3 regions of the Priestia sp. USM5 genome follow, and region 2 is predicted to be linked to each of the others. Evidence: riboswitches for the same ligand, from Rfam matches in the RefSeq annotation. Region 2 holds a riboswitch; each other region holds the start of a gene.
The links. Region 2 has a riboswitch for S-adenosylmethionine ahead of ACWATA_RS27695 (methionine ABC transporter ATP-binding protein). Riboswitches for the same ligand answer to the same signal wherever they lie in the genome.
Positions count from the first base shown of each region.

Region 1: it holds a riboswitch for S-adenosylmethionine, as region 2 does, so the genes downstream of both, ACWATA_RS05650 (sulfite oxidase-like oxidoreductase) here and ACWATA_RS27695 (methionine ABC transporter ATP-binding protein) in region 2, are expected to answer to the same signal.
Region 3: it holds a riboswitch for S-adenosylmethionine, as region 2 does, so the genes downstream of both, ACWATA_RS28080 (5-methyltetrahydropteroyltriglutamate--homocysteine S-methyltransferase) here and ACWATA_RS27695 (methionine ABC transporter ATP-binding protein) in region 2, are expected to answer to the same signal.

Region 1 is NZ_JBSGKN010000001.1:1,083,290-1,094,336, reverse strand. It holds gene ACWATA_RS05670 (YvrJ family protein) at 1-112, shown strand, start outside; gene ACWATA_RS05665 (molybdopterin molybdotransferase MoeA) at 127-1,392, opposite strand; gene moaC (cyclic pyranopterin monophosphate synthase MoaC) at 1,507-1,995, shown strand; gene ACWATA_RS05655 (MogA/MoaB family molybdenum cofactor biosynthesis protein) at 2,008-2,520, shown strand; gene ACWATA_RS05650 (sulfite oxidase-like oxidoreductase) at 2,554-3,216, opposite strand; SAM riboswitch class I at 3,292-3,398, opposite strand; gene ACWATA_RS05645 (hypothetical protein) at 3,539-3,907, opposite strand; gene ACWATA_RS05640 (putative polysaccharide biosynthesis protein) at 3,921-5,531, opposite strand; gene ACWATA_RS05635 (YjgB family protein) at 5,864-6,448, shown strand; gene ACWATA_RS05630 (GNAT family N-acetyltransferase) at 6,476-7,318, opposite strand; gene ACWATA_RS05625 (cyclase family protein) at 7,315-7,980, opposite strand; gene ACWATA_RS05620 (2-methylaconitate cis-trans isomerase PrpF family protein) at 8,076-9,203, opposite strand; gene ACWATA_RS05615 (LysR family transcriptional regulator) at 9,388-10,248, shown strand; gene ACWATA_RS05610 (CitMHS family transporter) at 10,545-11,047, shown strand, end outside.
Region 2 is NZ_JBSGKN010000006.1:63,951-74,997, reverse strand. It holds gene ACWATA_RS27735 (3-hydroxyacyl-CoA dehydrogenase/enoyl-CoA hydratase family protein) at 1-1,978, shown strand, start outside; gene ACWATA_RS27730 (acetyl-CoA C-acetyltransferase) at 1,991-3,169, shown strand; gene ACWATA_RS27725 (acyl-CoA dehydrogenase FadE) at 3,193-4,977, shown strand; gene ACWATA_RS27720 (arsenate reductase family protein) at 5,093-5,449, shown strand; gene gcvH (glycine cleavage system protein GcvH) at 5,585-5,968, shown strand; gene ACWATA_RS27710 (YusG family protein) at 6,048-6,293, shown strand; gene ACWATA_RS27705 (toprim domain-containing protein) at 6,475-6,825, shown strand; gene ACWATA_RS27700 (thioredoxin family protein) at 6,840-7,139, shown strand; SAM riboswitch class I at 7,320-7,427, shown strand; gene ACWATA_RS27695 (methionine ABC transporter ATP-binding protein) at 7,559-8,584, shown strand; gene ACWATA_RS27690 (methionine ABC transporter permease) at 8,577-9,245, shown strand; gene ACWATA_RS27685 (MetQ/NlpA family ABC transporter substrate-binding protein) at 9,263-10,099, shown strand; gene ACWATA_RS27680 (carboxymuconolactone decarboxylase family protein) at 10,221-10,586, shown strand; gene sufC (Fe-S cluster assembly ATPase SufC) at 10,825-11,047, shown strand, end outside.
Region 3 is NZ_JBSGKN010000007.1:46,636-57,682, reverse strand. It holds gene ACWATA_RS28120 (MerR family transcriptional regulator) at 214-948, shown strand; gene ACWATA_RS28115 (MerR family transcriptional regulator) at 1,752-2,225, shown strand; gene ACWATA_RS28110 (helix-turn-helix domain-containing protein) at 2,567-2,788, shown strand; gene ACWATA_RS28105 (hypothetical protein) at 2,907-4,448, opposite strand; gene ACWATA_RS28100 (helix-turn-helix domain-containing protein) at 4,916-5,131, shown strand; gene ACWATA_RS28095 (hypothetical protein) at 6,140-6,835, opposite strand; gene ACWATA_RS28090 (FtsK/SpoIIIE domain-containing protein) at 6,832-7,965, opposite strand; gene ACWATA_RS28085 (hypothetical protein) at 7,978-8,277, opposite strand; SAM riboswitch class I at 8,664-8,764, shown strand; gene ACWATA_RS28080 (5-methyltetrahydropteroyltriglutamate--homocysteine S-methyltransferase) at 8,846-9,973, shown strand; gene ACWATA_RS28075 (catalase) at 10,110-11,047, opposite strand, start outside.

The DNA of each region.
Region 1 (11,047 bases), on a different contig from region 2:
ATTAGGCTTTCCAGTTGCGCTATCTTTTTACTTACTCGTGCGCATTGAAAGCAAATTAGATCGAATTACAGAACTGCTTCAAATTCTTATTGAAAAAAAGGACAAGCAATAAGCAGACTTCTGCTTTTATACCCAAAGCGAACTTGTACCTTCTTTTTCAAGATGCAGCACATCCACTTCTATTCCCCTATCGTATCCATGCTCTCCACCCGGAAGAACAATCAAGCCGTTCGCCGCAGCTAAAGATGAAATAGCACCCGACTTGTCCATGCCAACAGGCGTTACTAAGAGCCTTCCCCCTTCGTCTGTCATTTCTCCTCGCACCATTCTTGTGAATGCGTTAGGCTCTTTAAAACAGCCGTTTAACACCGCTTTTGTTTTATGTAAATGAGGCGCCGGTGAATGTAAAAAGCTGCGAACAATCGGACGTACAAACAGTTCAAACCCGACATAGCAAGCAGATGGGTTTCCTGATAATCCAAACAGCAGCTGTCCGTTTCGTTCTGCGACTGTTGTGACGCTTCCCGGTCGCATCGCAATTTTGTTAAACAGCACATTGGCGCCAAGCTTTTCATAAATAGCCGGTAAATAATCATAGTCGCCAACGGATACTCCGCCGGTTGTCAGTAAAATATCCACTTCTTCAAGCGCTTTTTCTACCGCTTCATAGCAGCGGTCAAAATCATCTTCAAGCTTCCCTAAATATTTCGGAATTCCCCCGCTTCTTACGATTTGTGCAAGTGCCATATAAGAGTTGCTGTTGCGGATTTTCCCTGGTTCTAGCGGCTCGTTCACATCAAGCAGTTCGCTTCCCGTTGTTAACACGCCAACCACCGGCTGCTTCACCACGGCTACATCCGCATAGCCAAACGTAGCTAAAAAAGCCGTGACGCCTGGATTGATGCGCGTTCCTTTTGAAACGAGCACGTCTCCTTTTTTTGTTTCTTCTCCTTTTAATGCAATGTGTTCCCACTTTGAAGCCCGCCTGCTTAATGCCATATACGTTTTGCCTTCTTTTTCATACGACTTCGTTACTTCAAGCATCACAACCGCATCACATGACTGAGGCACTTGCGCTCCTGTCATAATACGCACCGCTTGAAACGGCTTTACTTCTTCTTCAAACACAGAGCCGGCGCCGATTTCACCTACAACTTCGAACTCTACAGAATGTTCATTTGATACTTCTACGCAGTCTTGTGCTCGAACCGCAAAGCCGTCATAAAGCGATTTATTAAAATGAGGCACGTTTTGGTCGGCAATAATATCTTCTCCTAAATAGCGCCCGTAGCTTTCGGTGATCGATACGCGTTCAATGCTGCCTTTTCTTTTATATGTCATAACTTTTTCAATTGCTTCAGGAATCGAAATAGGTGTTCTGCTTTCTAACATACATTCTTCACTTCCTTTATGTCTGTTCACTTTTTACGCTATGGTGTAAAATCATAGCATACCTCACTATTTCTATCATACAACAAAATTTATTGAAAAAGGATGAAAACACCGATGTCTTCTTTTACACATTTTAATGACCAAGGCCGTGCCAATATGGTCGATATTAGCGAAAAATCTATCACTCGACGCGTTGCAACAGCTCGTTCAAGCATACTTGTTAACAAAGAAATTCATGAAGCCATCGTAGAACATAAAATCGGAAAAGGCGATGTGCTTGCTGTCGCACAAGTAGCAGGGATTATGGCAGCAAAACGCACGTCTGACATTATTCCGATGTGTCACCCTCTTTTATTAAAAGGCGTAAACCTTTCATTTGACTGGGATACAAGCAATGACAAGTATCGTTTATTAATAGAAGCAACTGTTAAAACGGAAGGCTCAACGGGCGTTGAAATGGAAGCTTTAACTGCCGCTTCTGCCTGCGCTCTAACCGTTTATGATATGTGCAAAGCCATTGATAAAGGCATGATTATCGGCGAAACATATCTGCTTGAAAAATCAGGCGGCAAAAACGGTGACTACAAGCGTACGGAAGCGTAAAGGAGGTACATAATGAGCGTACATGAACATAAATCCAAAGCAACTCAGCCCGTTCGCTGCAAAGTCATTACGGTATCCGATACACGTACAAAAGAAACCGATAAAAGCGGCGCGCTAATGATTCAACTTCTGAAAGAACACGAGATGCAGGTCGCTTCCTATGAAATTGTAAAAGACGATCAAACGTCGATTCAACAAGCGATACTTACCGGATGCAGTGCTGAGGACATTGACGTTGTTCTCACAAACGGCGGCACCGGCATTACAAAACGAGACGTCACAATTGAAGCCGTTCAAGCGCTGATTCATAAAGAAATCGTCGGGTTTGGCGAGCTGTTTCGCATGCTGAGCTACACCGAAGACATTGGCAGCGCAGCGATTATGAGCCGGGCAATTGCCGGGACGGTTAACGAAAAAGCCGTTTTTTCTACACCAGGATCAAGCGGTGCTGTTCGCCTAGCTATGACCAAACTGATTTTGCCTGAACTTCGCCACGTTGTGTGGGAATTAAACCGCCAGCGCTAACAAAATGCCTATGCACACGCATAGGCATTTTTATTAATCATAGTCTTTATGTACCCACTCATCTTCTGGAATTCCTAAATCTTCTCCAGAAAAACGCTCTTCTTTAAACGGATCTCCTCTAAGATGAAAGCCGTTTTGCTCCCAAAAGCCCGGATGGTTTTCATCAATAGCTTCAAAGCCTCGAAGCCATTTGACACTTTTCCAAAAGTACAAATGCGGCACAACCAATCGCAGCGGATATCCATGCTTAGGTGTAAGCGGCTCTCCGTTAAAAGAATGAGCAAGAAGAATATCGTCTCTCAGCAAATCCTGTACTTCAATGTTTGACGTATAGTCATTATCTCCGTGCAGCATGATGTATTTACTTTTTAACTCCACGCCAACTGCTTTTAAAAAGTCTGTAAACAATACGCCCGTAAATTCATTATCAAGCCTTGTCCATCTCGTTACGCAATGAATATCGCACTTCACCGTCGTTTGCGGCATATCCATTATATCTTGATATGAAAGGGTTACTTCTTTGTCTACCAATCCAAACACCCGAAGCGTCCACTCCTCTAAGTTATACTCCGGCACGTCCCCTTCATGTAAAATGGGAAAGCGCTCTGTTACTACCTGACCCTGAGGCACTCGTCCTTCATACTTTGGATCAATTTCCGGTGTTTTCATTCGTTTAATACGGTCTGCTTTGTTCAAATTATCACCTCGTTGTTTTTTGTACATAAAAAGCCCTTCCTTAAATAAATAAGGAAGAGCTTTGTTTCAGCTTCTTCCTTATCTCTAAGAGCGATACACTCTTAAGGATTTGGCACCATTCTGTCATAGACAGCGGTTGCCGGGTTTCACAGGGCCAGTCCCTCCACCTCTCTTGATAAGGAAACAAATTGTATTTGTTTTATGTAATAAAGTCAGTATTAAGCTTTTTGTCATAATTGTCAATATTATTTTTCTTTTTCTTCAAAAAACTCTAAAAACAGATAGAGTTATAAGGTTTTAGTCTACTAAATATGTAAAGCCTTTACCCTTCTCCATCAATCATCGTATACTTCCTAGCAAAGCGCTTGTAGTAAATTTGCTCATCCTCTTGTCCATTGTTAAAAACAAGTCGGTTATGATCAATATCTTTCTCTTTTAACACATAGCCTTTTTCATCCATCAGTTGAATATATTCATCTAAATGTCCTTTTTTCACCATATAGTAAAGAACATTATCTGAATCCGTAGTCTTTGCTACATCTTGACTTCCCACTTCTAACTTGAATACGGCTGTTGCTGTTTGAATGGGACGGTAGTCTCCGAACACCTTTTCCCAGTTTAGTAGCAGCAGCGCGCTGAAGATTATGATACATCCTCCAGCGGCTACGGTTAGTACAAATCGTTTTGACACTTCTTTCTCTCCTTTACATTCTTTTTCTTCTATTTAACACAACAGATTGCCCTAAACTTGTTTTGACGCCAAGCCCTAGATACACAGCAGCACCTAAAGCTATTGAAATACAAGACGTGCTAATCGCAAGTGAAGATGCAGACAGCTTATTTTCTAGAAAATAGTGAGAAGCATAATTGCCAATAAGCACAGCGGCTGACATCACACTTACTAATAAAACAGGCGTCAACGCGGCTTTTCCTAGTGATTGAACTCGGTAAGAAATGGATTTTTCAATTAAATAAAAGTTATAGATAACCGATACACCATATCCTCCGTACGTCGCGACAACAGGTCCAATTTCTTTTAAGCTTGAAACCAACAGTACGTTTAATACTATCTTCATAACAATACCTAAGCCCAAGCCAAAAATTAATTTTTTTTGCTGATTAATTCCTTGAAGAATCGCGGCTGTTACGGTAAAAAGAGCAAATAAAATGGCAGCAGGCGCATACCATTGTAAAACAACTCCACCGATTTCAGGACTGTTTTTCGCTCCAAAGATCATCATATATACCGGCTTACCCAATAAACAAAGCCCCACCGCAGAAGGAAGAGTAAAAAACAACAGCAGCTGCAGCGTTTTTGTAATCTTTCCTTTTACTTCTCGTAAATTTCCTTGCACAAAAGAAGATGTAATACCTGGAATCAGCGACATGCTGAAGGCAGTCGCTAGCGATACCGGCACCATTACTAAAATTTGCGCTAACCCAATGACAGAGTTGATTGTTTCGGCTTTAGCTTGTCCATACCCTATTGATTGAAAAAGCATGTTAATCGTAAACGTATCAATATTTTGATAGATTGGAATAGCTAAACCAACTAATACAAACGGAACAGCGTACGTCACAAGCTCTTTGAACATTAAAGAGAACGGAACAGATTTATTATTCTTTCCGCTGTTCACTTCCTTCATAATCAGCCGCTTGCGCTTTAGATACGTCGCACCGAGAATCCCTATTCCCCCTACGCCTCCAATAAACGCTCCAAACGTACCAATTCCAACAGCTTTTGTCATCGTGCTATGAAAGAGATGAATAACAGCGTATGCTCCTGCTAAAATAAACAGCACACGCACTATTTGTTCAATAATTGTACTTAGCGCGGATGGTCCCATGGACTGGTTACCTTGAAAGTAGCCTCGTAATAGACTCATAGGCGGGATAATAATTAAAGCAAAGCTCACCATTCGAATCACGTATACCACGTCTTTTTGACTATTTCCTGAGGAATCTTTTCCGTTAATCACTAGCTCAGCGAGCGAAGGCGCCATGGTATAGAGGACTAAAAATCCTATTATGCCTGTTATCGTCATTAATAGAAGGCCTGCTTTTAATAGATCTTGCCCTGCCCTGTAGTTTCCAAGACCGTTATATTTCGATACATACTTCGAAACAGCAAGCGGAAGACCCATTGTCGATAAGCTTAGCATCAAGGTATATGGACCGTATGCATACTTATAAAGCGCGTAACCTGACGTTCCGACTAGCGCTGTAAACGGAATAATATAAATAAAACCCAAAATCTTTGTTAGCAAAGAAGACGCTGTTAACAAAAGCGTACCTCTCATCAAATTTTTTTCCATACATCAAAACTCCAGCAATAAATATTATATTTTTAACAAATACTTGATTTATTGTATCATACTTACAGTTATTATCTAGTTTTTTATAAAGACTTAGAATCCTCCCTATATTACGTTTTTTTACATAATAAAGGAATAAAAACCAATCTTTTCACCTATGAGGAATGAATCGTTTTTTGCTTTTCACCTTACCTGACGTTTATATTCTGAAAGGCGTGTTACATTATATATATCAGTTACCAACTCAACTAAGACTCCTTGACCATTCTGGCCTACCTTCTCTTTTAGGTAGACTGAGATTGCTAAATCGTTATATATAGGAGGAAAAAATCATGAAAATGAAACAACGACTATCAAAAGCGGCTGCTGCTGCGACGATTACAGGAATTGCTGCGTTTGGATTTGCTCCTGTGGCTCAGCTTGATACCCCAGCACACGCAGCTACATCTCAAGAAACAAGCAGTCAAAGTCAAACAGCTGTAAAAAACATTAACGAAATTTATAACGCCGCGGTGAAAGGTGAAGTGCCGCGATTAACAGCAGACTTAAAAATTGGCAAAAGCCTGCGTCAAGATGTTCGAGATCAGTTCGGTCCTCCGCCTGAAGGTTCATCAAATAACTTTGACTACTATCATGCGGAAATGGGCCATCCTGGATATGCATTTGGTTATGACCAAAATAACGTCATTAACGAAATTCGCTATTTTGGTACAAATGTAGAGCGTCAAACAAATTTAGGGTCCATCACGCAAGCTAACTTAAAGAAAGAATTAGGTCAGCCAAACTTTACAAGCAAAGTAAAAGGTGATGGTACGACTCAAACGAGATACACGTATCATGCCGGCGCCTATGATCTTGAATTTATTTTTGATGATAGCAAAACGTTGAATCACGTAAACTTAGTTGCAAAACCTTAAGAAATAGAAAAAGTAGCAGGCAGCCTGCTACTTTTTTTCATGAAATAAAACTAATGCGGAATCAGCTACGTGTTCATACCCAATCTCCATGTAAATCTTGTTAGACGTAGGGTTTGTCGTGTCCGTGTATAGACTTGTTGTTTGAAAACCGCTGTCTAGCATAAGCTGAGAAAGCGTGGACACACAGCTTGATGCATAGCCTTTTTTACGTTCTTCCCGCGGCGTATACACAAAGTTAATCGTAACGTTGTGGGCTGTCGGACGCGTAGCATTAGCAATTGACACATACTTCCCGTTCACTTCCCATAAAAATAGCCGTTCTGCTTTAATAAAAGCTTCGCCTGTTTTGACAGCTTGCTCTTTTGATACAGGCTCTCCAATGACGCCCATAAACTCCCAAATCCATTCCGCCACGAGCGGAAGATGCTCCAACTTTGCTTTTATCAGCACTCCTTCCGCGTCCGCAGCTTTTTTTACTTTGTCTAACCGATAAATGCGCTGATCCATTTTCAACGAAGCTTCTTGATTTTTTAGCGCTGCTAGTTTTTGAGAAAGATATAAAACCGTTTGCCTTTCTCCAACTAAGCCCGGTACGGCGGTTTCTTGTAACAGCTCCGCTACTTCGTTCAGCTCATCATCCGTTAGCTTCTGTATTTGAGACAGGATGATTTGCTGAGGATGGGTTTGCAGCAACACAAGCGCAGCACGGCTGTCTTTTAAAATAATGCCCATAAAATTCGGTTTGCTGTTTTCATGTAAGCTGTGTAAAATGCCAAGCGCTAAGTTATGAAGAACTTCATTTTTCGCTAAAAACGGCTCGACTTGGTTTTTAAATTCCTGGACTTCCCTGTATCTATGTAATTGGATCATGTTCTTTCTACCTCCGCAAATGCTCTTACCGGAAACGTTCCGACTCCTTTTATTTTAGGAGGCACGGCGTAAAATAAAAAGGACCCCGTTAGTTGATCTAAGCGACATAAGTGTTCAGCAATCACAATGCCCGCTCCTAAAAGCAGCGTATGAGCTGGTCTTGCTTTTCCTTTTGTGTCGTCAATATTCATCGAATCAATTCCGACAAGAGCAGGCTGTTGAGATACTAAATAAGCCGCCGCGCTTTCTGTTAAGTATGGATGGTTTTCTAGATAATCGTCTTTATTCCAGTAGCGATCCCATCCCGTGTGAATTAATACCGCTTTGCCTTTTACGTCTATATGGTGAAAATGAGATTCATCAATAGCCGTTAAAGTCGGGTCGATTGAAACTACTATTCCTTCCAGTCCGGCTGTTTTATCAATAGCCGTTTGAGCTAAATCCGCTCCGTTTTTATATCTGTGAAACGGCACGTCAATATACGTACCGGTATTCGTGACCATTTCAATTTTACCAATTTGAAATTCAGTCCCTGGTTCATACAGCTTTTTAGACTCTTCTCGGCTTAAATAGTCGCAAATAATCGGTGCCGGCAAGCCTTTATGCGTGATAACTCCGTCTTCAATGACGTGGCTTAAATCAATATACGTTCTTTTTTTCATACTACCACCTACTTTTTTCAATATTCAGTAAAAATAGTCTAACATAAAAAAGCTCTTCCTAGTTTCCTAGAAAGAGTTTTTTTTAGAGAACGTTATTAACTTGATAAACATACATCGTACGCGTGCTTTGTATAAACAAATCCTTCAAAAATAAGACGGGCCGTACGCACTACTTTGATTCCATTAACCTGTCCTTCTTTTAGATCTACACTGGTTTCCATAATTCCCATTGGATGAGCAAGTCGAACCGTATCGCCTTTTAGTTGAACCATTTCTGACAGAAGCGTGCCTTTTGTATAGATAGCCGCCGTTGTACAAATTGCTCCTGTAATCGCAAGCGTTTGATGCGGTTTTTGCATCGACATCATGCGAATTAATACGTCCATTTGAGAAGCAGCTTTTTCTCTGCCAGTCCCGTCGCGGTGGTCCATCGGAGGAGCAATAATCGTCATTTTTGGAACCGCTGGTGATAGTTTAGTTGCTTTGTCTTGAGGTGCGAGCCCCGCTTTTTCCGCTGCAATGGAGCGAATTTCTTCAAATAGCTTCAGCTGTTTGTCCGTGTATTCATGTGGAAGTTCTGTTCCTGTTAGGCCAATATCCGCTGCTTTAACAAATACAAGCGGATTTCCTACATCAACAATTGATGCTTTTACTGTTCCGATGGATGTTTGCAGAAGATCAATGGCGTTCCCGGTCGGAAGCAGTTTTCCGGTAACGGCTCCTTCTCCGTTTTCAAACGAAAGATAAATAGGTGAACCCGTACCTGGCACTCCAGGAATCATACATTCCCCTTCTGTTTTCACTTTCCCGTTTTCTACTTCTACTTCCGCTACGATTACTTTTTTAGTATTCGTATTATAAATCCGCACTTTGGTCACCGGTTCCACAGCTTGTACAAGTCCTTGTTCAATTGCGTAAGGCCCCACTGCTGAGGAGATATTGCCGCAGTTTCCTTTAAAATCAACGAGAGATTCGCTGATGCTGACCTGCGCAAACGTGTAATCTACGTCAGCTTCTTCTAAATCTGATTTTTTAATAATCGCAATTTTACTTGTCAGCGAATTGGCTCCGCCTAACCCGTCAATTTGACGTTGATCCGGACTTCCCATTATATCTAGCAAAAACGGTTCCCAATCCGATTTATTCACAGGCATTTCTTCATGATTGATAAAAACCCCTTTACTCGTTCCACCTCTCATAACCGTTACAGGAATACGCGTCATCTTAATCACCTTTCTCCCCTACTAACAAACGCCGAGGCGTTCATCAAACCATTTTATTTTTTTACTATTTAGAACCGGTTCATTTGCCATTTATCGTATAATAGAGGTGGTCATAAGTAAAATACATAAAATTTATTGTCTTTTTAAAAATTTTTTTATAATCTAAATACAAGGGGGAATTGGGATGGATCAAAAAGATTGGATATTAATTAAAACGCTTCACGAAGAAAAGAACATTACGCGAACGGCTGAAAGGCTCTACGTATCGCAGCCTTCTTTAAGCTACCGGCTTAAAAATCTTGAAGAAGAATTTGGCGTGACGCTTTTTTTCAAAACGAAAAAAGGAATTGAGTTTACATCTGAAGGTGAGCATCTTGTTCGCTATGCAGAAAACATGTGGAAACAGCTGCAAGAAACAAAAGACAGCATGCGTAATATGAGCGAAACCGTTACGGGAACGCTTCGCCTAGGGGTATCGAGTAACTTTGCACAGCATAAGCTTCCAAAGATTTTAAAGCAGTTTTCTCTTCACTATCCAAACGTACAGTTCAGTGTGAATACAGGCTGGAGTACGCAAGTTATGAATCTATTAGACTCTTCGCGTGTGCACGTTGGTATTTTGCGAGGCAATTACCCGTGGAACGGAGAAAAATCACTGCTGACAAAAGAGCGGCTTTGCTTAATTTCAAAAAAAGAGATTGCGATCGATGACTTGCCGAACCTGCCTTATATTAACTATAAAACCGATACGTCGCTAAAAGATCTCATTCAAGACTGGTGGCATGACAAGTTTTCAGAGCCTCCGTTTGTGGCAATGGAAGTTGACCGGCAAGAAACAGCTAAAGAAATGGTTAAAAATGATTTAGGCTTTGCAATTTTGCCTGAAATTTGCCTTCACTCCAGCGACAACTTATATACATACGGACTTTCATACCGAGATGAATCACCTTTGCTTCGAAACACGTGGCTCATGTATGATCCTTCTTATTTGAATCTAGCGGTCGTGAAAGCATTTATTGACTTTTTAAAGCTAAGTGAAAAATAAAGCAAAAGCTAAAAAGTTTGCGTCTTGGAAGAAACTTTCTTTTAGACCAAGCTTTTTTCTAGACTACCATTATAAAAAATTTTTATGAACTTTCTAAAAAAACCTATATTTCCTTTATTTTTCAAAATGTACTAACATGAAAACAAGAAACATCAGCGGGAGTAAAGAGCGGCTTTAAAAATTCTTAATAATCAAACTACGGCTCATACATGGGGATGAGAGATGTTAGTCACGTTTTTTTACTCTAAAAGTAAACGCTTTCAAAGAAAAGAGGGAAAATAAAGGAGGTTGTTTGAATGCTAGCACTACTAGGTTTTACAATGATTATTGTCTTTACGTATCTCATTATGTCAAAAAGGATGTCTCCTATCGTAGCTTTAATGGTCATTCCGCTTCTTTTTGCGGTGATTGGAGGGTTTGGCAAAGGCGTCGGAGACATGATGCTAGAAGGGTTAAAACAAGTAGCTCCGTCAGCTGCGATGCTGCTGTTTGCCATTTTATACTTCGGCGTTATGATTGATGCCGGCCTGTTTGATCCATTAATTAAGCAGCTGTTAAAAATCGTAAAAGGCGATCCGCTCAAAATCGTGATTGGAACCGCTCTTCTATCGCTTTTAGTTGCACTAGACGGAGACGGTACAACTACTTATATGATTACGGTTTCTGCTCTTCTTCCACTGTATAAACGTCTGAATATGAGCCCGTTAGTGTTAACGACGGTTGCGATGCTTTCTCTTAGTATTATGAGCAGCATGACACCTTGGGGAGGCCCGGCTACTCGCGCGATTGTTGCTCTTAA
Region 2 (11,047 bases):
TTCAGGAATATCGATCCACGAAATGGCTAAAGGACGCTCAGAAGATTTTAAAGCGCATTTCTTAGGAACGCACTTTTTTAATCCACCTCGTTATTTAAAGTTATTAGAAATTATTCCAACTCATGACACAAAATCAGAAATTGTTGAATATATGAAAACGTTTGGTGAAGATGTATTGGGTAAAGGAGTAGTTATTGCAAAAGATACGCCTAACTTTATCGCCAACCGTATCGGTACGTACGGTTTACTTGTGACCGTTCAAGAAATGTTAAAAGGTAATTACAGCGTGGGAGAAGTTGACTCTGTGACGGGTCCCTTAATTGGAAGACCAAAAAGCGCAACGTTTCGAACGTTAGACGTAGTGGGACTAGACACATTTATTCATGTGGCAAACAATGTGTTTGACAAAGTGGAAGGCAAAGAAAAAGAGGTATTCGACGTGCCTTTATTTATGAAACAAATGCAGGAAAATGGCTGGCTGGGAAGCAAGTCGGGGCAAGGCTTCTTTTTAAAGAAAGGCAAGGAAATTTTAGAACTTGATCCTAATACACTTCAATACGTCGAAAGAAAGAAGTTAAAAACAGCTTCTACCGAATTAAGTAAGCAGGCAAAAGGGCTGCAAAACAAAATGAAAGCGCTTATATATTCTGATGATCGTGCTGGACAGCTTCTTTGGAACATTATCAGCCCCGTTCTTGTGTATGCAGCACAGTTGAAAAATGAAATCGCCGACGATATCGTCGCCATTGATCAAGCTATGAAGTGGGGATTTGGCTGGAAAATGGGTCCTTTTGAGACGTGGGATGCAATTGGTTTAGAAAAATCAATTGAGAAGATGGAGCAGTCTGGCTTAGCCATCCCGCAGTGGGTAAAACAAATGCAGGAAAATGGATTTACAAGCTTTTATAAAGAAATGGAAGGTCAAACGCTTTACTACGAAGAGGATGAGTATAAAGCAGTAAAAGAAAATAAAAAGGTGATCCACCTGTCATCTTTACGCTCTCAAAATAATGTCATTTTAGAAAACAGCGGAGCGAGCTTAATTGATTTAGGAGATGATGTGGCATGCCTGCAGTTTACTTCTCCTAACAATGCGATTGGGCTAGATATTATCAGCTTATTGAATCAGTCTCTTGAAGAAGTGAACAAGAATTATAAGGGGCTGGTCATAGGAAACCAAGGAAAAAATTTCTGCGTTGGCGCTAACTTAGCTATGATTTTGATGGAAGCACAAGATGACAATTATTTTGAAGTTGAGCTTGTCATTAAACAATTTCAACAGGCAATGATGAAGGTGAAATATAACGAAAAGCCGGTTGTTGCAGCTCCATTTGCGATGACTCTTGGAGGCGGAGCAGAAATTTGCTTACCGTCAGCTAAAATCCAAGCTTCTGCTGAAACTTACATGGGCCTTGTAGAAGTAGGAGTCGGGTTAATTCCTGGCGGAGGAGGTAACAAGGAGCTTTATATCAAACAGCTAAATGGTTTACCGAACGGTGTAACGCTGGATCTTCAGCAAATTGCCAATAAAACATTTGAAACAATTGCTACTGCAAAAGTATCTACTTCTGCTGCAGAAGCTAGGCAGCTAAACTTTTTAAACCGCCATGATGCTATCAGTGTAAACGGAGATCACTTGCTGAATGATGCAAAGAACTCAGTCCTTGCTTTACACGACACGGGCTATAAACCGCCTGTAAAAACTAAAGTTCCTGTCGTTGGAGAAACAGGATATGCAACGTTGCTGCTAGGAGCTCAATCCATGAAATATTCAGGATATATATCAGAACATGATTACAAAATTGCTAGTAAGTTAGCATTTGTATTAGCTGGAGGACGCGTAGCGTTTGGTTCCGAAGTGGATGAAGAGTATTTGCTTGATTTAGAGAGAGAAGCATTTTTAAGCCTTGTTGGAGAAGCGAAGTCTCAAGAACGTATGCAGCACATGTTAGTTAAAGGAAAGCCACTGCGCAATTAAGGGGGAGAAAAAATGAGAGAAGCAGTTATTGTAGCAGGTGCTAGGACACCGGTCGGAAAAGCAAAAAAAGGTTCATTGGCAAGTGTTAGACCTGATGATTTGGGAGCTATTGCGGTTAAAGAAACTCTTCGCCGAGCAGGCGGATACGAAGGACCGATTGATGATTTAATTATTGGTTGTGCGATGCCTGAGGCAGAACAAGGTTTGAATATGGCTCGAAATATTGGCGCTCTTGCAGGTTTGCCTTATACGGTGCCAGCAATAACGATTAATCGTTATTGTTCATCAGGTTTGCAAAGTATTGCCTACGGTGCAGAACGAATTATGCTAGGGCAAGCCAAAGCAGTGTTAGCTGGAGGAGCAGAATCAATGAGTTTTGTTCCGATGTTTGGAAACGTAGCGCGTCCGAATGTTCAGCTGGTTGAAAATGCGCCGGAGTATTATATGGGCATGGGACATACAGCAGAACAAGTGGCGATGAAATACGGCATTTCACGTGAAGACCAGGATGCATTTGCCGTACGCAGCCATCAAAAAGCAGCAAAAGCACTTCAAGAAGGGAAGTTTAACGACGAAATTGTTCCCGTGGAAGTGACGCTTCGGAAAATCGATGAAAACAATAAGCTACGTGAACAAAAGCTGATGTTCTCTCAAGATGAAGGAGTTCGTCCTGGCACAACTGCGGACGTATTAGGGAAACTTCGTCCAGCCTTTTCGATTAAAGGATCCGTCACAGCTGGAAACTCTTCGCAGACAAGTGACGGAGCTGCATCCGTTTTTCTAATGGATAAAGAACAAGCTGAAGCAGAAGGCTTAAAGCCTTTGCTTAAGTTTCGCTCATTTGCAGTTGGAGGAGTTCCGCCTGAAGTAATGGGGATTGGCCCGGTAGCTGCCATCCCTAAAGCTCTTAAACTAGCAGGGCTGGAGCTTTCTGATATCGGATTGTTTGAATTAAATGAAGCATTTGCTTCTCAAGCACTTGGCGTTATTCGTGAATTAAATATTAATGAAGATAAAGTAAATGTAAACGGAGGCGCTATTGCCTTAGGTCATCCATTAGGCTGTACTGGAGCTAAGCTGACTCTTAGCTTAATGCACGAAATGCAGCGTCGAAATGAGCAGTTTGGAATTGTCACCATGTGTATTGGTGGAGGAATGGGAGCTGCTGGTGTATTTGAATTGTTAGCATAATCATTTCAAAGGGGGATATGAACATGTCAAATAAAACAAAACAAATGATTAAAGGTGGAAGTTTTTTAATTGAAGAAGGCGATGCAAGCCGCGTCTACACGCCGGAGGATTATACATCTGAACAAAAAATGATTGCCAAGACGACAGATGAATTTGTAGAAAATGAAGTCCTTCCGCAAGTGGAATATTTAGAAAAGCATGAATTTGACCGTTCTGTAAAGCTATTAAAACAAGCTGGTGAATTAGGCTTGCTTGGTGCAGATGTACCGGAAGAATACGGTGGGCTTGGTTTAGATAAGATTACTTCGGCTTTAATTGCTGAAAAAATGTCTCGAGCAGGCGGATTTTCCATCACTCATGGTGCTCATGTAGGAATTGGGTCATTGCCAATCGTCTTATTTGGAACAGAAGAGCAAAAACAAGCATATTTACCTGCTTTAGCGGTAGGGGAAAAAATAGCGGCTTATGCGCTGACTGAACCGGGTTCTGGTTCGGATGCTCTCGGTGCTCGAACAACAGCTCGCCTTAACGCAGAAGGTACACACTATGTGTTAAATGGAGAAAAGCAGTGGATTACGAATGCTGGATTTGCTGATGTATTCGTGGTGTACGCAAAAATTGACGGCGATAAATTTTCTGCTTTTATCGTTGAGCGCGAATTTCCAGGCGTTTCGGTTGGCCCGGAAGAGAAGAAAATGGGAATCAAAAGCTCATCAACCAGAACGTTGATTCTTGAAGATGCGCTTGTTCCAAAAGAAAACGTGCTAGGTGAAATTGGAAAAGGCCATGTGATTGCCTTTAACATTTTAAATATTGGGCGCTATAAGCTTGGAGTTGGAGCAGTTGGAGCAGGGAAACGTGCGTTAGAAATTACGTCTCAATACGTTAACCAGCGTCAGCAGTTTAAAACGCCAATTGCTAAATTCTCATTAACACAAGAAAAGTTAGCCACAATGGCTTCTAAATTGTATGCAACTGAAAGCTCCGTATATCGTACGGTAGGACTTTTTGAAGACCATATGGGCCAGCTTTCAGAAGAACAGCAAAAAGACGGAAAACAAATTGCTGCTTCCATTGCTGAATATGCTATCGAATGTTCATTAAATAAAGTGTTTGCCACGGAAGCTCTTGACTACATTGTAGATGAAGGCGTGCAGCTTCATGGAGGCTACGGTTTTATGAGCGAGTATGAAATTGAGCGTCTGTATCGTGATTCTCGCATTAATCGTATTTTTGAGGGAACAAATGAGATTAACCGTCTTTTAGTACCAGGCACATATTTACGCAAAGCGTTAAAAGGAGAGCTTCCACTGCTTCAAAAAGCACAAACGCTTCAAGAAGAATTGATGATGCTTATGCCGCAGGAAGTAGGAAATGAGCCGTTAGATCAAGAAAAAATGCTTGTGCAAAACGGGAAGAAAATTGCGCTCTTGCTTTTGGGATTAGCTGCACAAAAGTATGGCAAAGAATTAGAAAAAGAACAAGAAATTCTCGTTAATATTTCTGATATGATTAGTAACGTATATGCAATGGAATCTACTGTTTTACGTACTGAAAAAGCCATTTCCAAAACAGGAGTAGATCAAAACAGCTTAAAATTAAAATACACGCAAGTATTCTGCCAAGAAGCATTTAATCGAATCGAAGCAGATGCAAAAGAAACGTTAATTGGCGTTGAACAAGGTGATACGCTTAGAGTCATGCTTTCGTCTCTTCGCAAATTAACTCGCTATACACCAATCAATGTAATTAGCGTAAAGCGCGAGGTTGCAAAAACGCTTCTAGAAGTAGAGAAGTTCACAGTTTAAGGAAAAAGGAGCTCGTTTTGCGAGCTCCTTTTTGTTTAAGAAGCCTCTATCTAGGTAAATGATAAAGGATGTGTTAAAATACGAAAAAAGCTTAAAATAAAGGGTGGTTGACGAAATGTCATTATTTTTTTATTCATATCCAAAGTGCGGTACGTGCCGAAAAGCAAAGAAGTGGCTCGATGATAACGGAGTAGCATATGAAGAAATTCATATTGTAGAAAATCCGCCAACAAAAGAGCAGCTGCAAGCTTACTATCAGAACAGCGGCCTAGAATTAAAAAAATTCTTTAATACAAGCGGTAAAAAATATCGCGAGTTAGGTCTTAAAGATAAAGTAAGCAGTGCGAGTGAAGACGAACTTCTGTCTATTCTTGCTTCAGATGGCATGTTAATTAAGCGTCCGCTGCTAGCAGATGGACAAAAAGTAACGCTTGGTTTCAAAGAAGAGCAGTTTGAGGACGTGTGGAAGTAAGTTTTCAAATAGAAAATTTTTACCTTTTACGTTACACTGTTAATAGGAAGTTATTTTAGGTTGTAGAAAGTGTTCTCCACGTTGAAGGCGCTTTTTATATAAACAAATTACGATACATATTTTGGAGGGATTAAGATGAGTACACCAAAAGATTTGCGTTATTCTGAAGAGCATGAATGGGTAAAAGCAGAAGGAGACGTTGTCCGCGTAGGTATTACACATTTCGCTCAAGCTGAGCTTGGAGACATCGTATTCGTTGAACTGCCAGAAGTAGGAGCAACAGTAGAAGCTGACGAGCCGTTTGGTAGCGTTGAATCAGTAAAAACAGTTTCTGAGCTTTACGCACCAATTAGCGGTGAAGTTGTAGCAGTAAACGACAACTTAGGCGATAGTCCTGAACTTGTTAATGAATCTCCATACGAAGAAGCATGGATGATTACAATCAAACCATCTGATGCTTCTCAAGTAGACAAGCTGATGACAGCAGAGCAATACGAAGAAATGACAAACGAAGGATAATATTCCTCCATAAATTGTCTTTATGAAAAGTTTTTGACTGGACACTCTATTAGTAAACAAGCTAAAGGAGTGTCTTTTTATGTTTGAAAAACAAAAAATGGACGTTACAGATCGCGTTACAGCTAAATTTCATGACGGCGGTATGAAATTATACGTTGATAAGCAGCCAATTGGTGAAGTTAGCTACGGAACAAGCGGCAATGAATACCGCTTTGAAGAAGGATATTCGCAAGAAAATAATAAGTTCTATCAATACGCGGACGTACAAAAACAAGGTGAAACGCAAAAATATACAGACTGCGATGAAGAAGCAGGATGGTGCTAAACAGTGGCAACTGCCGCTGTTTTTCTTGTTTTATAGAGATAATATGGCCTAAACTGCCTTTTAAAAGAGTTCTTTCTTGCAAATTTCTTTTAAAAAACAGGTGAACTGTGATACATTAACGAATATTGTATAGCATAAAGAAATGATGTTACTATACAACTGACGATTATGGGTGATGAAAATGGGGCTAATTGAAATTGAAAAAGTAATTATTGTCGAAGGAAAGTCAGATAAAAAGCGTATTCAAGATATCATTCGAGAACCAATTGAAATTATTTGTACAAACGGTACGATTAGTTTATCAAAGCTGGATGAAATTATTGACTGTACGTTTAACAAAGAGGTATACATACTCGTTGACTCTGATGATTCAGGGAATAAGCTGAGAAAACAATTTAAACGAGAGCTTCCGGAAGCAGAGCATCTATATATTGATAAAATGTACCGAGAAGTTGCTGCCGCCCCTAGACATCACATAGCAACAGTATTGCTGAGTGCCAATATCGATGTTAATGCAGAATTTTTAACATAAAAGGAATGAGCAACATGCAAGAATGGAGCGAAAAACAGCTGGATGATCAGTTAAAAGAAGGAGAAAGAGCCTTTATCTTTTTCCATACGCCTTTTTGCGGGACATGTCAGCTGGCAAAAAAAATGTTAACCGTGGCAGAAGCGATGCTGCCGGATGTAACCATCGGAATGAGCAATTTAAATTATATGCCTTCAAAAGCAGAATTATTTTCTATTGAAAGCGTACCTTGTTTGATTGAAGTGGAAAATGGTGAAATGGTAAAAAAACTCTACGCGTTTCATTCCATCGAGCACGTACTCGAGGAGCTTCGATAATCAAACGTTTGTTTAAAATGAAGAAGTTGAAAGAGAGCGAACCGTTGGGGCTGTTGAAATATTGGGATATTATCCCAAGAACAAAATCTGTTGACAGCCTATCTGACACATGCTAAAATCACACTCATGAATGTTCATAAATGAATGAATATTTCCCAAAAACAAAATAATTGTTGCGAACTCTTATCAAGAGAGGTGGAGGGACTGAGCCCTGTGAAACCCGGCAACCGTCAGACTAACTGAAATGGTGCCAATTCCTGCAAAGCTATGCGCTTTGAAAGATGAGAGAAAGGATTAAATATCGAGCCTTTCTGTCATGCGCAGAGAGGCTTTTTTAATGGGGAAAATTGTTTTACGGCTTTTTCATCCTATAGGGCAACCTAACATAATTAAGTTTTTATTAAAGAAGGTGAAGAAATATGATTACATTAACAGACGTTACAAAAATTTATCAGGCCAAAAGCGGTCAAGTAACAGCTGTTGATAATGTGAATCTAACCGTTAACCAAGGAGAAATTTACGGAATTATTGGTTATAGCGGAGCGGGGAAAAGTTCTTTGATTCGCTTGCTAAACGGATTAGAAACACCAACAACAGGAACGGTCGAAGTAGCAGGTAATGATATTGGAAAAATTAAAGGCGGAAAACTCAGAAAAGCTAGACAAGAAATTAGTATGGTATTTCAGCACTTTAATATCTTGTGGTCGCGTACGGTACGAGAAAATATTGCCTTTCCGTTAGAAATAGCAGGGATTTCAAAAGAAAAAAGAATGAAACGAGTAGACGAACTTATCAAGCTAGTCGGGCTTGAAGGGCGTGAAGATGCTTATCCATCACAGCTTAGCGGCGGACAAAAGCAGCGTGTTGGGATTGCTCGAGCGCTAGCGAACAATCCAAAAGTATTGCTTTGTGATGAAGCAACATCAGCGCTTGATCCTCAAACGACAGATTCTATTTTAGATCTGTTAGTAGATATTAATGAGAAGCTAGGGTTAACCATTGTATTGATTACTCATGAAATGCACGTCATTCGTAAAATTTGTCATCGAGTAGCCGTTATGGAAAATGGGGCAGTAGTAGAAGAAGGACAAGTGCTAGAAGTATTCAGAAAACCTAAGCAGCCGATTACAAAACGATTCGTTCAACAGATTTCTGAACCAGAGGAAACGTTTGAAACGATTGAACAAGTAAAAGAGCTGTATCCAAGCGGGCAAATTATTCAGCTGACGTTTGTTGGCGGAAAAGCAGAGCAACCGCTCATTACAACGATTTTAAAACAGTTTGATGTAACGATTAATATTTTGCAAGGAAAGATTTCTCATACACAAACAGGTTCATACGGGACGTTGTTCGTTCATTTAGACGGAGAATTAACAGAAGTTGAAAAAGTCATTGCATACATTCATGAGCAGCAGGTAGAAGTGGAGGTAATGACAAATGCTTGAGAAACTATTTCCAAACGTTATTTTAGATGATTTTATTCAAGCGACAAATGAAACACTATATATGACGGCTATTTCAGTTGTAGCCACATTTGTTCTAGGTATTTTATTGGGCTTGCTTTTATTTTTAACGTCCAAAGGACAGCTTTGGCAAAACAAACCTTTATATGCCATTGTGTCGGCGGTTGTAAATATCTTTCGTTCCATTCCATTCATTATTTTAATTGTTTTACTGATTCCATTTACCAAAGCATTGGTAGGAAGTATTTTAGGCGCTAATGCAGCGTTACCGGCTTTAATTGTTGGAGCAGCACCATTTTATGCGCGTCTTGTAGAAATTGGTCTGCGTGAAATTGATAAAGGTGTTATTGAAGCTGCTAAATCAATGGGAGCCACAACAAGCACTATTATCTTTAAAGTGCTGTTACCTGAATCGCTGCCAGCTTTGATTTCCGGTTTGACAGTAACAACCATTGCGTTAGTCGGCTATACGGCAATGGCGGGTGTGATTGGAGCTGGGGGTCTTGGAAACCTTGCATATTTAGAAGGATTCCAGCGCAGTCATAATGACGTAACGCTAGCCGCTACGATCTTAATTTTGATTATTGTATTTATTATCCAACTTATTGGAGATGCGATTACTGCAAAAATTGATAAAAGATAAAGGGAGGATTATTTATTATGAAAAAATGGCTTTCAGCTTTAGCATTAACATCTGCGCTAGTAGTAGGATTAGCGGCGTGTGGATCTAACAATGGATCAAAAGATGAAAAGAAAATTGTCGTGGGTGCATCTAATACGCCTCATGCTGAAATTTTAGAACAAGCAAAACCTATTTTGGAAAAACAAGGAATTGACTTAGAGATTAAAAAATTTCAAGATTACATCTTACCGAACACAGCTCTTGCAAACAATGAAATTGATGCAAACTACTTCCAGCACGTTCCTTATATGAATTCAGTGCTAAAAGATCATAAAGGTGAAAAAGGGTATGATTTCGTAAGTGCCGGTGCCATTCACATTGAACCAATTGGTATCTACTCTAAAAAATACAAAAGCTTAAAAGATCTTCCGAAAAACGGCACAGTTATTATGCGTGATGCAGTAGCAGAGCAAGGACGTATTTTATCGATTTTTGAAAAAGCTGGCGTGATCAAATTAAAACCAGGCGTAAAGAAAACAGACGCACAAATTAAAGATATTGTAGAAAACCCTAAGAATTTAAAATTTAAAGCCGATGTTGAAGGCGGATTGTTACCTCAAATGTACAAAAACAATGAAGGTGACGCTGTTGTTATCAATGCTAACTATGCTATCGATGCTGGTTTAGATCCAGTAAAAGATCCAATCGCAGTGGAAAGCAAAGAAAACAACCCATATGCAAACATCATTACGGTTCACAAAGGTGACGAAAATAAAGATACAGTGAAAGCTTTAGTAAAAGTTCTTCACTCTAAAGAAATTCAAGACTACATTAAAGAAAAATACAAAGGCGGAGTATTGCCGGTAAATAAATAATAGAAGAAAAGCGCTTGCCCACTCTGGGCAAGTGCTTTTTTGTATGCATCAAAACGAATAACTCTTATTTTTCTCACGCATACTAACCGTGAAAACTTTACTGATGATGGGAGCTGACGTTATGCAGCAAGAAGCACGTCATTCAACTGAGCAAGCACTTCATGATTATAAAATGGGTGTTGGGAAATTTAGCGAAAAATTGCCGGAAGTAACAAAAACGTTTAATGCGTTTACTGAAGCATGTTTTGGAGAAGGTTCTCTTTCTAAAAAAGAAAAGCAGTTAATCGCGCTAGGAATCAGCGTAGTAGCTCAAGACGAGTACTGTATGATTTATCATACAAAAGGCTGCATTGATCAAGGTGCAACTGAGCAAGAAATTTTAGAAGCATGCGGAGTATCAGCGGCATTTGGCGGAGGCGCAGCGATGAGTCAGTCCGTTACGCTTGTCCAAGAGTGTGTTTCAGAACTGACTAGCCACACGCACTAAGTAAATAAAGCGGGTAAAAAGCTTGTCTTAGAAGGCTCTATCGAGTCTTTTAAGGCAACTTTTTTATGAGTGGATTTAGTCTTAAAAAACGTACATAATGGTTTAAAACCTTTTGGGTCAAAAGGTTGCTATAAGTTTTCATTTGTTATAAGATTGTAATGAGAATAAAATGAGAATAATTAAAAAGATATAGGTATATCGTTTTTTACTATATACGTCTATAACTGGAGGTTTTAATATGGCAGGGTCAACTTTAACAATTAAAGATCTTCATGTTGCAATTGAAGGTAAAGAAATTTTAAAAGGTGTTAATTTAGAAGTTAAGGGCGGCGAAATCCATGCAATCATGGGACCAAACGGTACTGGTAAATCAACATTATCTTCAGCAATCATGGGACATCCTAAATACGAGGTTACACAAGGAAGCATCACGCTAGACGGCGAAGATGTACTTGAGATGG
Region 3 (11,047 bases), on a different contig from region 2:
TAAAACAATAATCTTGTTCAGGAATTAGTTATTACATTATTATTGCTTTAAGATTTACATAGAAGAAGTTAGCAGTTAATATAGAATCAATAATGAGATAAGAATAATGTTATTAGAATCTACGTTAATAACCCTATGGTACGTTTCACTTCAAAATCAATTGCATGATTCTTGTATTATATTAATTATTAATTGACATATGGAGGTGTAGTTATGTCTGAAAAATTGTACTTACCAAAAGAAGTGGTAAATATACTGGGTATTTCTGGAGATTTGCTTCGTAAATGGTGTGAAGAATTCAATATTATTACAGAGTGGACAGGCACTGATTATGGAAAAGGTCATAGAAGGTTTACAAAAGAGAATCTAGAGACACTTAACAGTATAAAGAAGAAAATTCATGAGCAAGGTTGGTCGTGGGATCAAGTGAAACAATGGCGTAATGGTGAAGAAATGACTATTAATGACCACGTAGAACGGTCTATTTTAGAAAAGAAGATAGATCACCTAATTGAAGGCCAGAACCAACAAATAGAATTTAACAGGATTCTTTCAGAAAAATTGGAGCTTCTAACAAAGGAACTTATTTCTACTCAAAAAGAGTTAGCTATTGCAAATAAAGAAATTGCAGCAACAAAGCAGCAAATGATTGAAGTAAAAACAGAAAATAAAGACTTAGAAGCATACATAGAAAACAGCCTAAAAAAACGTGATAAAATTCTTCTTGAAAACATTAGAAAAACTCAAGAAACGCTAAAAGATAATTCAGCTGAACAGGAGTTAAATCAAAGCAAACAGAATTTTGAAGAACTGATAAATACTAATCTAAAAGAGTTATTAAAACAAAGAGATGAAGATCTTTTAAATGCATTTACTCATACTCAAAAAGAGTTGATTAAAGAACAAAATCAAAAGAAGACATTATGGCAAAAGCTATTCTCAAACTAGGAAAAATCATTCCTAGTTTTTTATTTTGTTAACTAATAAATAATAAAAAACAATAATTATCTTTATTTAATTATTTATCAATTTTATAAAAATATCTAAATCGGAATTTACTTATGTTTGCTTTAATTATCATTTTAAGATTAATTTTATGTTCAACTGAATTTTATTGCTTAATTATAACAAACATGCTGTGAAATTATTGAAAACATCAACGTGCAAAAAATCAATAATTTAAAAGATAATTCATTTATTCTTTTACAAACACAACTTTAAAATGTTTTAAGTTTAATAAAACCGGAAATGAATCATTATTGTTTTATTTCCGGTTTTACAGATTTGTAATTCCCTAAATAAAGCAGGAATTCAAAAATAGATTTTTATTTAACAAAAGACTTAATCCTCTAAAAATAAAACTCTAACATTTATCAATACTACAATTAGCTCATCTGGCACCATGACGACTTTGTTATATCTAAATTATTGACTCAAATCCAGTAGATATTACACTTTAAAATTAAGATAGCACTATTTAATGATTTATTAGATTAATCTCTTTAGATAGTTTATGTTTATATAGCTAAATGCATCGCTGAATCAGGAAAAACCATCACGATGAGGGGAGAGGCCAAATATTTAATCTATGACGTTAGTAAATAGCTAAACATGATAATATACCCTCAATTGAGAATACCGATTACTATAGTAACAATAGCATTACAAGATATAATATCTCGTTCTCTTATTAATTGAAGGTTTTAACGTATATACCTAGAATAGTTCTCTTGATAAGAGGAGGTGATCATATGTTGAGAGTCATAACCGCAGAAGCAGCATATACCACCGAAGAATTAGCTGATATACTTGGTTTGCCCATAGCAACTATACGAAAATACAACTTTCATTTTGCCAAAATTGGTGTGCAATTTACTAAAAAACACGGCAGATTAGATTATACAAATGACGACGTTACCATCTTTCACGAACTAAAAAGAATTTATGCCCATCCCGAAATGACCTTAGAAAAAGCCGTTATAACCGTTGCAAAAAAATTCAACCTAGTACCAGACACTCCACCAAATATTTCAACTGAAAAGCAAGCCCTTAGCTTAGAAACACGTGAGATACAAATGAAAGAGATACAAAGCTATATCGATGCCAAGTTTGAGGAACGCGAACGTCAATTAATCTCAATGGCTCGTGAAATTCGAGCGTTAAAAAAAGCACAACAACAAAAGAAGAGTTTTTATAAGTGGTTAAAAACCTTTTTTGAAAAATGATTTGCTAGAATGGTGGTATCTTGTTATCTAATATTCAAACAAAAAACCTTTTCCCTCCACCTAGAGGGAAAAGGTTTTTTGTTTGAAGTTCAATTTCAAAGAATATCGACAACAAAGACCGCCCAATATGTATCAGTCTATAAGGCGGTCTTAACTGTATTCATGCTATATGATTATGACAAAAATATCGACATTATTCCAACTCTGCATAAGCAATATTTATATATTGTTTATTTTATAGTTTATTATATGCTGTAAATAAATTTTATTGCGGAATTTTTTCCCTAAAATGAATATTTTTTTTGAAAGTGTCAATCCTTTATAAAAAGGAGTGTGCTCTCATGCCTAAGATAACCAAAAAGAGTAAATTAGGAAAATACTTAATGAACAAAGGCTATAATCAAACGGAAATAGTTAAAGTAACTAAGATGGATAGAAAAACAGTTAGCAAGATTTATAATGATTCAAATTATATCCCATCAGGTACCACGATTAAGAAAATTATGAATGTCTTAAAAAAAATTGACCCAAAACTAAAAGTAGAAGACTTTTTTAATTTATAAGCCCTATTGTGGGTAAATAGGGCTTATTTATTGTATTAAGGACAAAGAACTTTATAATATAAAAGGGAGCTTTTATAAAAGTTTATTAGCAATCTATATACAGAGGAAAATGAGCATACTACTCCAAGTTTTGATAAAAACGGTAAATTGGAAATTCCATGATTTCTTCTTTTTCTTCACCAGGAAGAGTAGCAAATATTCTCTTCGCTTTTGTCTTATTTTTCAACAAAACCTCACATGCAAAACATATTGTTTGCTCGTTATTCATTTCTGCTCTTACTTGTATGTTATAAAGATCATTTTGTTCATCTTCTGATAATTTATGGCCTTGCTTGAGTTTAATAAGATAAACATTAACTTTTGCAATTTCATCTTTTGGATACTTAGCTAAGTATCGTTGATTTAGATCAAGAGCAAGCTCTAAATAATTTTCATCGAGGGTTTTATCATAAAAGTCTATATACTCTAAAGAACTAGTAATTGTTAAGTCAGCTTGTATATCATGATGTTCATCGGCAAAAGATAATTTTACTATGTCAAAATCAAAGTTTGTATCTTTCACCATTCCTTCAATTTTCTGAGAAGCAAACATACTTACTTTGTGGTCATAACTCCCCTGATTATCAGGTAATATAACAGGCTCAATATTATCCTGGCTTTGGTTACTAGCTACATCTGTTATAGACGAAGGTCTATCCATTATTTTTAACGCTTCTTCACTATAAAGGTTAAGGAAACATCCATCTGTATACACTAATGATAGTTTTACATAGTTAGAAAGTCCAATATTGATTATCTCCGTTTTTTTCAGTTTTTCTTGACGAATATTAAGCAAGCTATATTGTTTATTTTTAAAGATATTGATTATAGCATTGAATAGGGAAGGTAAATCTTCTTTATCATCGAATATATAATCTTCACTTATTCCAATTTGAGTACAGATATCTATCAGTTCTTTGTAAGATTCAATCTCTTCCTCAATTTCTTCGAGATGTCCCTTTAAATTTAATGTTCCACCAGATAACTGTAAAGATTGAAAAGGAAACTTATTGCGCTGTATGTAATAGTTTATTAATCGCAAACATTTCATATAGGAACCGAGGCTTTTTACTTTTTGTAGATGGAATAGACCATATTTCTTTCTCCTATCAAAATTCAACGTTAAAGTATCTTCTATAACGACCTTGAATCCTTTCTCTGTTTCAATGATTTGGTAAGTAACAAGGGTGGATTCACTGTTCATGTAAACCACTTCGTTTAACTCATCTGATTTAGCTTCCTTCACTGGTAACCTAATACCGTCGTCTAGGATACCATATACGTGAATTATCTCTTCAAATAAATTAAAAGCTTCCTTTTGCATGTTAACAAAATCTACTTTGTAAGCCGTAGATTCTTTGTTTTCAGATGTTTCAGTAAAGCCTGTTTGCTGTTTGTCTACCTCTTCTATAAATTTGTGACGTAAAGGATCTAAATCCCCATTTTTCATTTTTTTAAAATCAAAGGAAATAGATTTCTTTTCACTTGAATTAAGATGAGATAAGAGTGATCTAACTTTTAGTGGGGCTAATATTCGATAATACGCTAGCTGTTCAACAGTTGTTGTATCAGTTTCTAGATCTTTTACTGCAATCTTTTTTTGGTTTTTTGTTGTAACCATTCAATTCTCTCCTTCTTCATGATGAACATTTAAGTCGTTAAAAACTCATCGAATCCTAATATAGCAACAACGAAACAGCATTCGTTAGATAAATTAAATCCAACGAGTGTATTTCTCAGCTATTTCTTAGTCAATGAAATGGGTTTACTATCAAACAAAAAAATCCTGTTATATACAAGATTCTTGATCAAACATTATTATAAACAATCCAAGTCCAAACAAAATAAAATGAAAAAGGGCACTTTCCCGGCTAGGAAAGCACCCCGATGTCAAAACTTAGTACGTAACGGACTTTTATTATAACATAGGTTGCCCTCAAAAAGTAGAAGGGCCTTATCATGGATAAAAGCGAAAAACTATTAATGGGTATTGAAAATATCTTGAGTGTAGCGTCTGATTTAGTTGGTGAAGTTGCTGGGCTAAAGAATGAAGAAAAAGAATGTAAAACCCTGGAATAGAAAGTATTTATGAATCAAATAACTCAAGCAGAACAAGAAGTCTTTGCTCTTGATGGTCATTCTATTTCAGCAACACAAGACATTTTCCATAAAGAAGAGTGCACGATTAAGAATCAAAAAAGAAGTATCTTAAAGAAGTGGAATACATCATGTATGACAGAAGCTGTTCAACAGTTTCTGAATTTGTATCAAGAATCCTCACAAGAACTAATACGTACTTCTTAACTATAAAATAGCCTCTAAGGCTACAAAAGCAGGCTTAAGCCTGCTTTTTCTTATACAGAGAAAAGAGCATTCCTCTCAAATGAGAAATGCTCTTTCCTATAAGCATGATTTGGGTTATCAAACGTGAACCCACCGTTAGGCTGACCACTTATATCTTACTATCTATGATGATCAATGTCATCACTTAATATTTTGAAAATATAAATATTTGTGTAATTTTCGAACCAATAAAAAAAGGACTACCTTATCCCCAAAGATAATCCTTTCTTTTTTATGTAGATTCTACACAACTTCATTTTACATAATTAGAATAAAAAAACCATCATTCTGTTATATTTCCTGACTTAAATTATCAAATGTTATTTTTACCTTTTTCATGAAAATAAAAAAGGACATTTCTTTTATGCCCTGTTCTCTCGTATCAGCCCCGCCTACGCTAAATACTATGACAGCCACTCATGCCATCCAACCTACCCTTATTATAAATGAAAGCGATTACAAAGTAAACTAATTAATTGAAATATTCTGTCTATTTTTGTTATGTCTACTAGATTGAATAATTTCACATGTTATGAACAAACTACTCAAGAAGCTGTAAAGTTTCCATCCTTTAATCAAATAAATGTAGCAGAAAAAACAACTGAACGGGCCCAGTTGTTTTTTCTGTTTTCAGGCTGTATATGATATACGGAGCTCCTTCTATAAATTGAGTAATATCAATGGGACTTTTTTATTTCAAGACACCAAGTAGCTAGTTTACATATATGCAGCTTTTTATACATCCCTGATATGACTGCGTTTACTCGATACCCAAGTGGGAGGAGGATGTATAAAAAGTGCACGTTATATATATGTCTTCAAGATCATCTTATATTGATTTATTTATAAAATTATTGTAAAATTATTCAGACTTTTTATAAATTAGTTTATGAATTCCCTCAAAAGCTACCTGTCCTGCAACGATGGGGTAGCTTTCTTTTTTATTAGAAAACATAGTTTCTTAGTCTCCTATGTTAAGTTAATTTTGATTCCATTTGACGATGATACTACTTTTGGTCTTTCTTCCCTTTGTTTTTTATGAGAACTTTTATATTTCTCCATAAGTTCATGAATACTTGCTACTTGTATGATTCGGATGTGTTCTGAAGACACCGCGTAACGAACAGGCGTAATCAAAATAACGGAAGGGAAGATAGCTGATCGGTCCTCTGGCTGCCAATGCAATGCCTTCCATTCATCCGAAAAGAAAAACTCTTCATAAAGGTTAATCTTCACTTGCATTTTCTGTTCTGAATACTGATTTCGTTGAATTTCAATCCAAAAAGGAGATCCTTTAAAAATACAAAAGAGATCCGGTTCAATCCCTCCTTTTCGTCCGGTGGGCTTATCTTCGACAATGACATTCTTAGGCACACTATACGTACACATTTGTTTATAGACATCCAAGATAGAAAGGAAATGTAATATTTTTTGAGAGTTCTTTTTGATTTTTGCATCCACAGGCAAATAGACGGTTGGAGAATACTGCTGAGTGCGTTCAATTACCCCTAATCGATATAAACGTACCATCACACTATTACACGCATTTACAGGCGATTTCAGCTGTTTAAAGAACAGCTCAACCAACGAGTCTCGATCTACGGCTCGAAACTGGTTGATAAACCCAATGATGTCTTTATCACGTTGAGATAAACGGAAACTCATCGCTGTTCCTCCTTCTCTAATAATCCAAAGATAGACTGTGGTACGACCTCCAGTTGAGGTTCAGGGTCTTTTATGCGTGTTTTATAAGGAGAAAGCATTACTTTACACGCTTCTTCATCTAAGAAATACGCTTGAAATTCCTTCACTTCGTCAATTTTTATTTTCATACGGCCTCTAGCCGCAGCATCGATTTCTTCTGTTCCAATCACTCCGGCAACCTTGGCATTGGTTGCATCAGCTTGCCTACCAGATATCCGTACCCGTAAGTTGGCCTTTAATGCTGAATTTAATAAATCTGCATCGGGACGCTGCATGGCAATAATCGTATGAACACCTAATGCACGACCTTGGCTGGCAAACTGTTGGATCATTTCTACAAGATCTGTTTCTTTCTTCACGATGGACATTTCGTCAATTACCACAACGATCCGAGGAAGCTTAAATGAAAGCCTGCTTATATGTGTTACGCCATGCTCTAACAATAAATCGCCTCTTCGATACATTTCAGCTCGTAATAATGCAAAAGGTTTTCGCATGTCTTTTGCTTCAAAGCAAAGCGCATCCACATGGTCAATCTCATGAAATAAGCCCAAATCGGCTCGTTTAAGGTCCACTAAGACTAAGCGCAAGTCTTCAGGAGAGGAATATTTCACCCACGTGGTGAGGATGACACGCATGAGACTGCTTTTTCCAGCTCCAATTTCGCCAGAAATCAGTAAGGTTTCCAAATCCGCAAAATCCCATGAAACAGGGTTTCCATAGATATCTTGACCAATGCATACTGGGAGCTCCATTTTCTCAATATGAGGATGAATGACTTCATACTTATAATTGAGCATCTTAGGTAGGCTTTTGTGATGAACGGTAATACTAAAGTTCTTTAAGCTGCCATTCACTTCAATATTGCTGCCTAATACTTGTCGTAATGCCCATCTTTTTTTATTTAAAAGTTCAGGATCAATCCCATTCAGTAAGGAAAAAGCATACCGAGTGTAGGTGTTCTGATGATCGATTCGATGGATCTTCGGAAATTGATAGGAGGTACGATCCCCACGCTTTATGACTCGATAAATCTCTGCTGTACGAAACGCTTTAATAAGCTTTCCACGTAATTTTAGTTTCTCAAACATTTGAAACCCTCCTCAAAACATAAATGTCGCAAAGAAGTAAAATAAGGCCCCATAAAAGGTGACAGGTAAGATAAACCGCATCACCTTTGCGAACTGATCAACAAGATCGATGACACCCCATCGCTCTAGTATTCGTTCGATGATCGCAATTCCTAAGACAATGCCTCCTATGGTCAAAATAGTGGGGTCAAGCAGGGCTAGTGGACTAAAAGGAACAAAGGAATAAGCCTTGAGGGGACGAGGTCTCGTAAGAGGTGGTTTGTGAGGTGGAGAAAAGATTTTTGGAAAGGTAAATCCTTTTGTTTTTCTCATGTTGATACCTTCTTTCACTCTTTTAATTTTTTTGCTTTTGACGTACCTGTTTTTTCAGCTCAAGGCATCCGGTCGCCCCCTTCGCCTCTTCGGCTCAGCTCCCTTACAGATTCCACAAATGGCTTCAACAGGGTTATAAAGCTTGTATTAATGGGGTAGCGATACTGAACTAGCTACTGATTAGATAACGGAGTTACAATACTTTAGATACTATGTAGCTACTGCGGTAAGCTTGCCTGTCCAATCGAAAAATAACAAAGAACCCTTGCTGCAGTAGGTAATGAGGAAGTAATGAGGTAAGAGGTGTATTATTTCTGATTTTTCGAATTTTTGTTGACAACCTAAGAAAACAAGTGTAACCTTTTTTTAGTTAAATAAATTGAATATTCTTATCTCGAGAGGTGGAGGGACTGGCCCTAGGAAGCCTCGGCAACAGACTGTTAAAGTACTGTGCCAATTCCAGTAGCAATTTGCTTGAAGATAAGAAGAGAATCCATAACGATTATTAACCTCTTCTTATTTGTAAGAAGAGGTTTTTTATTTTGAAAAGAAAGAAGGAAACAAAACCATGACTAAGACATTAGTGAAGGCTCCATTTAAAGCTGATCACGTAGGTAGTTTTTTACGACCAACTCCCCTCAAAGAAGCAAGAAAAGCGTATGCGAATGGTACAATTAATAAAGCTGATTTAAAATCTGTAGAGGACAAAGAAATTGAAAAGCTTGTTCAGAAGCAAATTGAATTGGGTCTTAAATCGATCACGGACGGTGAATTTAGACGTTCTTGGTGGCATTTGGACTTCTTATCAGGCTTAGAAGGTGTGGAGCAGTTTGAAACAGAATATATCAGCCAATTCAAAGGTGCAAAAACCAAAAATAACGCAATTAAGGTAGTAGGTAAAGTGGACTTCGATCACCATTATATGGTGGAACACTTCACGTTTTTAAAAGAAGCTGTTGAACGACATGGTGATGGAAGCCAAGTTGCTAAATTCTCAATTCCAAGCCCAAACATGTTATTTACTCGAATTCAAGAAGATACATATTACAAGGGAAACAGAGATCAATTTTATCATGATACTGTGGCTGCTTATCAAAAAGCTATTCAAGCCTTTTACGACGCAGGCTGCCGTTATCTACAACTAGATGATACGTCCTGGATTGATTTCGTTTCTGAAGAACGCATCAATGCGGTTGTTGAGAAGCTTGGTATGGATGTAAAAGACATTATCGATAATCGAGTAAGTTGCTTAAATGATGCTATTTCTAAAAAGCCTGAAGATATGCTCATTACGATGCATATTTGTCGTGGAAACTTTAGATCTACGTATATCACAAGTGGTGGCTACGATACTATATCTGATGCTATCTTTGCTAACTTACATGTAGATGGACTTTTCCTTGAATATGATGATAACCGTTCAGGAGATTTTGAACCATTAAAAAGTTTTACACTTAACAATCAAACCGTTGTATTAGGATTGGTAACATCTAAATTCCCTACATTAGAAGATGCTAAAGTCATTAAGCGAAGAATCCAAGAAGCAAGTGAATATATTCCTCTAGAAAACTTGTCATTGAGTCCTCAATGTGGCTTTGCGAGTACAGAAGAAGGAAACGAATTAACAGAAGAAGAGCAATGGAATAAAATTAATCACGTAATTCAAATCGCTCAAGATGTCTGGACAAATAACTAAAGAATGATTTAAAAGATACCTCTCCTGTCAATTAGGAGAGGTATCTTTTAAATCATGAGGTTTTAGGCAAGGTATTCCCTTAAGATTATACTATACCCATACGTCGGTTCCCTATTTTTAAAATGGAGCAATTCACTTAATAAGGATCGACTTCGTGACTTTTCTTTACAGCATCTTCTGTTGCTTCATTTGCAGCTAATGTACCTTGTCCATATTTTGATTTACCTGCTTTACGACCAGGTACCTCACTTGTATTTTTCATATCCTGCATTTCGTGTAGTTTCTTTTCAATACCTTTCTTCACACGTCGACCATATTCTTCATCAGCTTGTGTAAAATGAGAAATCATCGTTTCTTGGATTCGTTTATCACAAATAGCAAGTGCATCCGATAGATTTTTAATCAATTCATCGCGCTCCCAATCTTCAAAACTACGGTATGTGTGACCTGCCTGCCCATAATCGTTAGGACGGTCAATTGGTGCACTCATTGCGGCTGCATTATACGTTGGTTGATGTGGAACACGGTCTTTCTTATTTTCTTCCTGAAAGCCACCAAGCATTGAAGGCTCATAATTAATATGTGGATTATCCCCAGATTCCTTTGGGTCACGAATATCCATTTGACCGCGCTGCTGATTCGTATGAATAGGCACTTTCGGTGCATTCACAGGTAATTTTAGATAGTTGGCACCTACACGGTAGCGCTGTGTATCTGAATAAGAAAAGGTACGTCCTTGTAGCATTTTATCGTCTGAGAAGTCCATTCCATCCACAAGAACTCCTGTACCGAAGGCGGCTTGCTCGATTTCTGCATGGAAATCCTTTGGATTACGATCTAGAACCATACGGCCCACTGCCAACCATGGAAACTTATCTTCCGGCCAAAGTTTCGTATCATCTAAGGGATCAAAATCAAGCTCTGGATGATAACCATCCTCCATAATTTGTACGAAGAGCTCCCATTCTGGATAATCTCCACCCTCAATTGCTTCGTATAAATCCTGCGTTGCATGTCCCACGTTTTTGGCTTGTATCGTATTTGCCTCCTCTTGTGTTAAGTTCCGAATTCCCT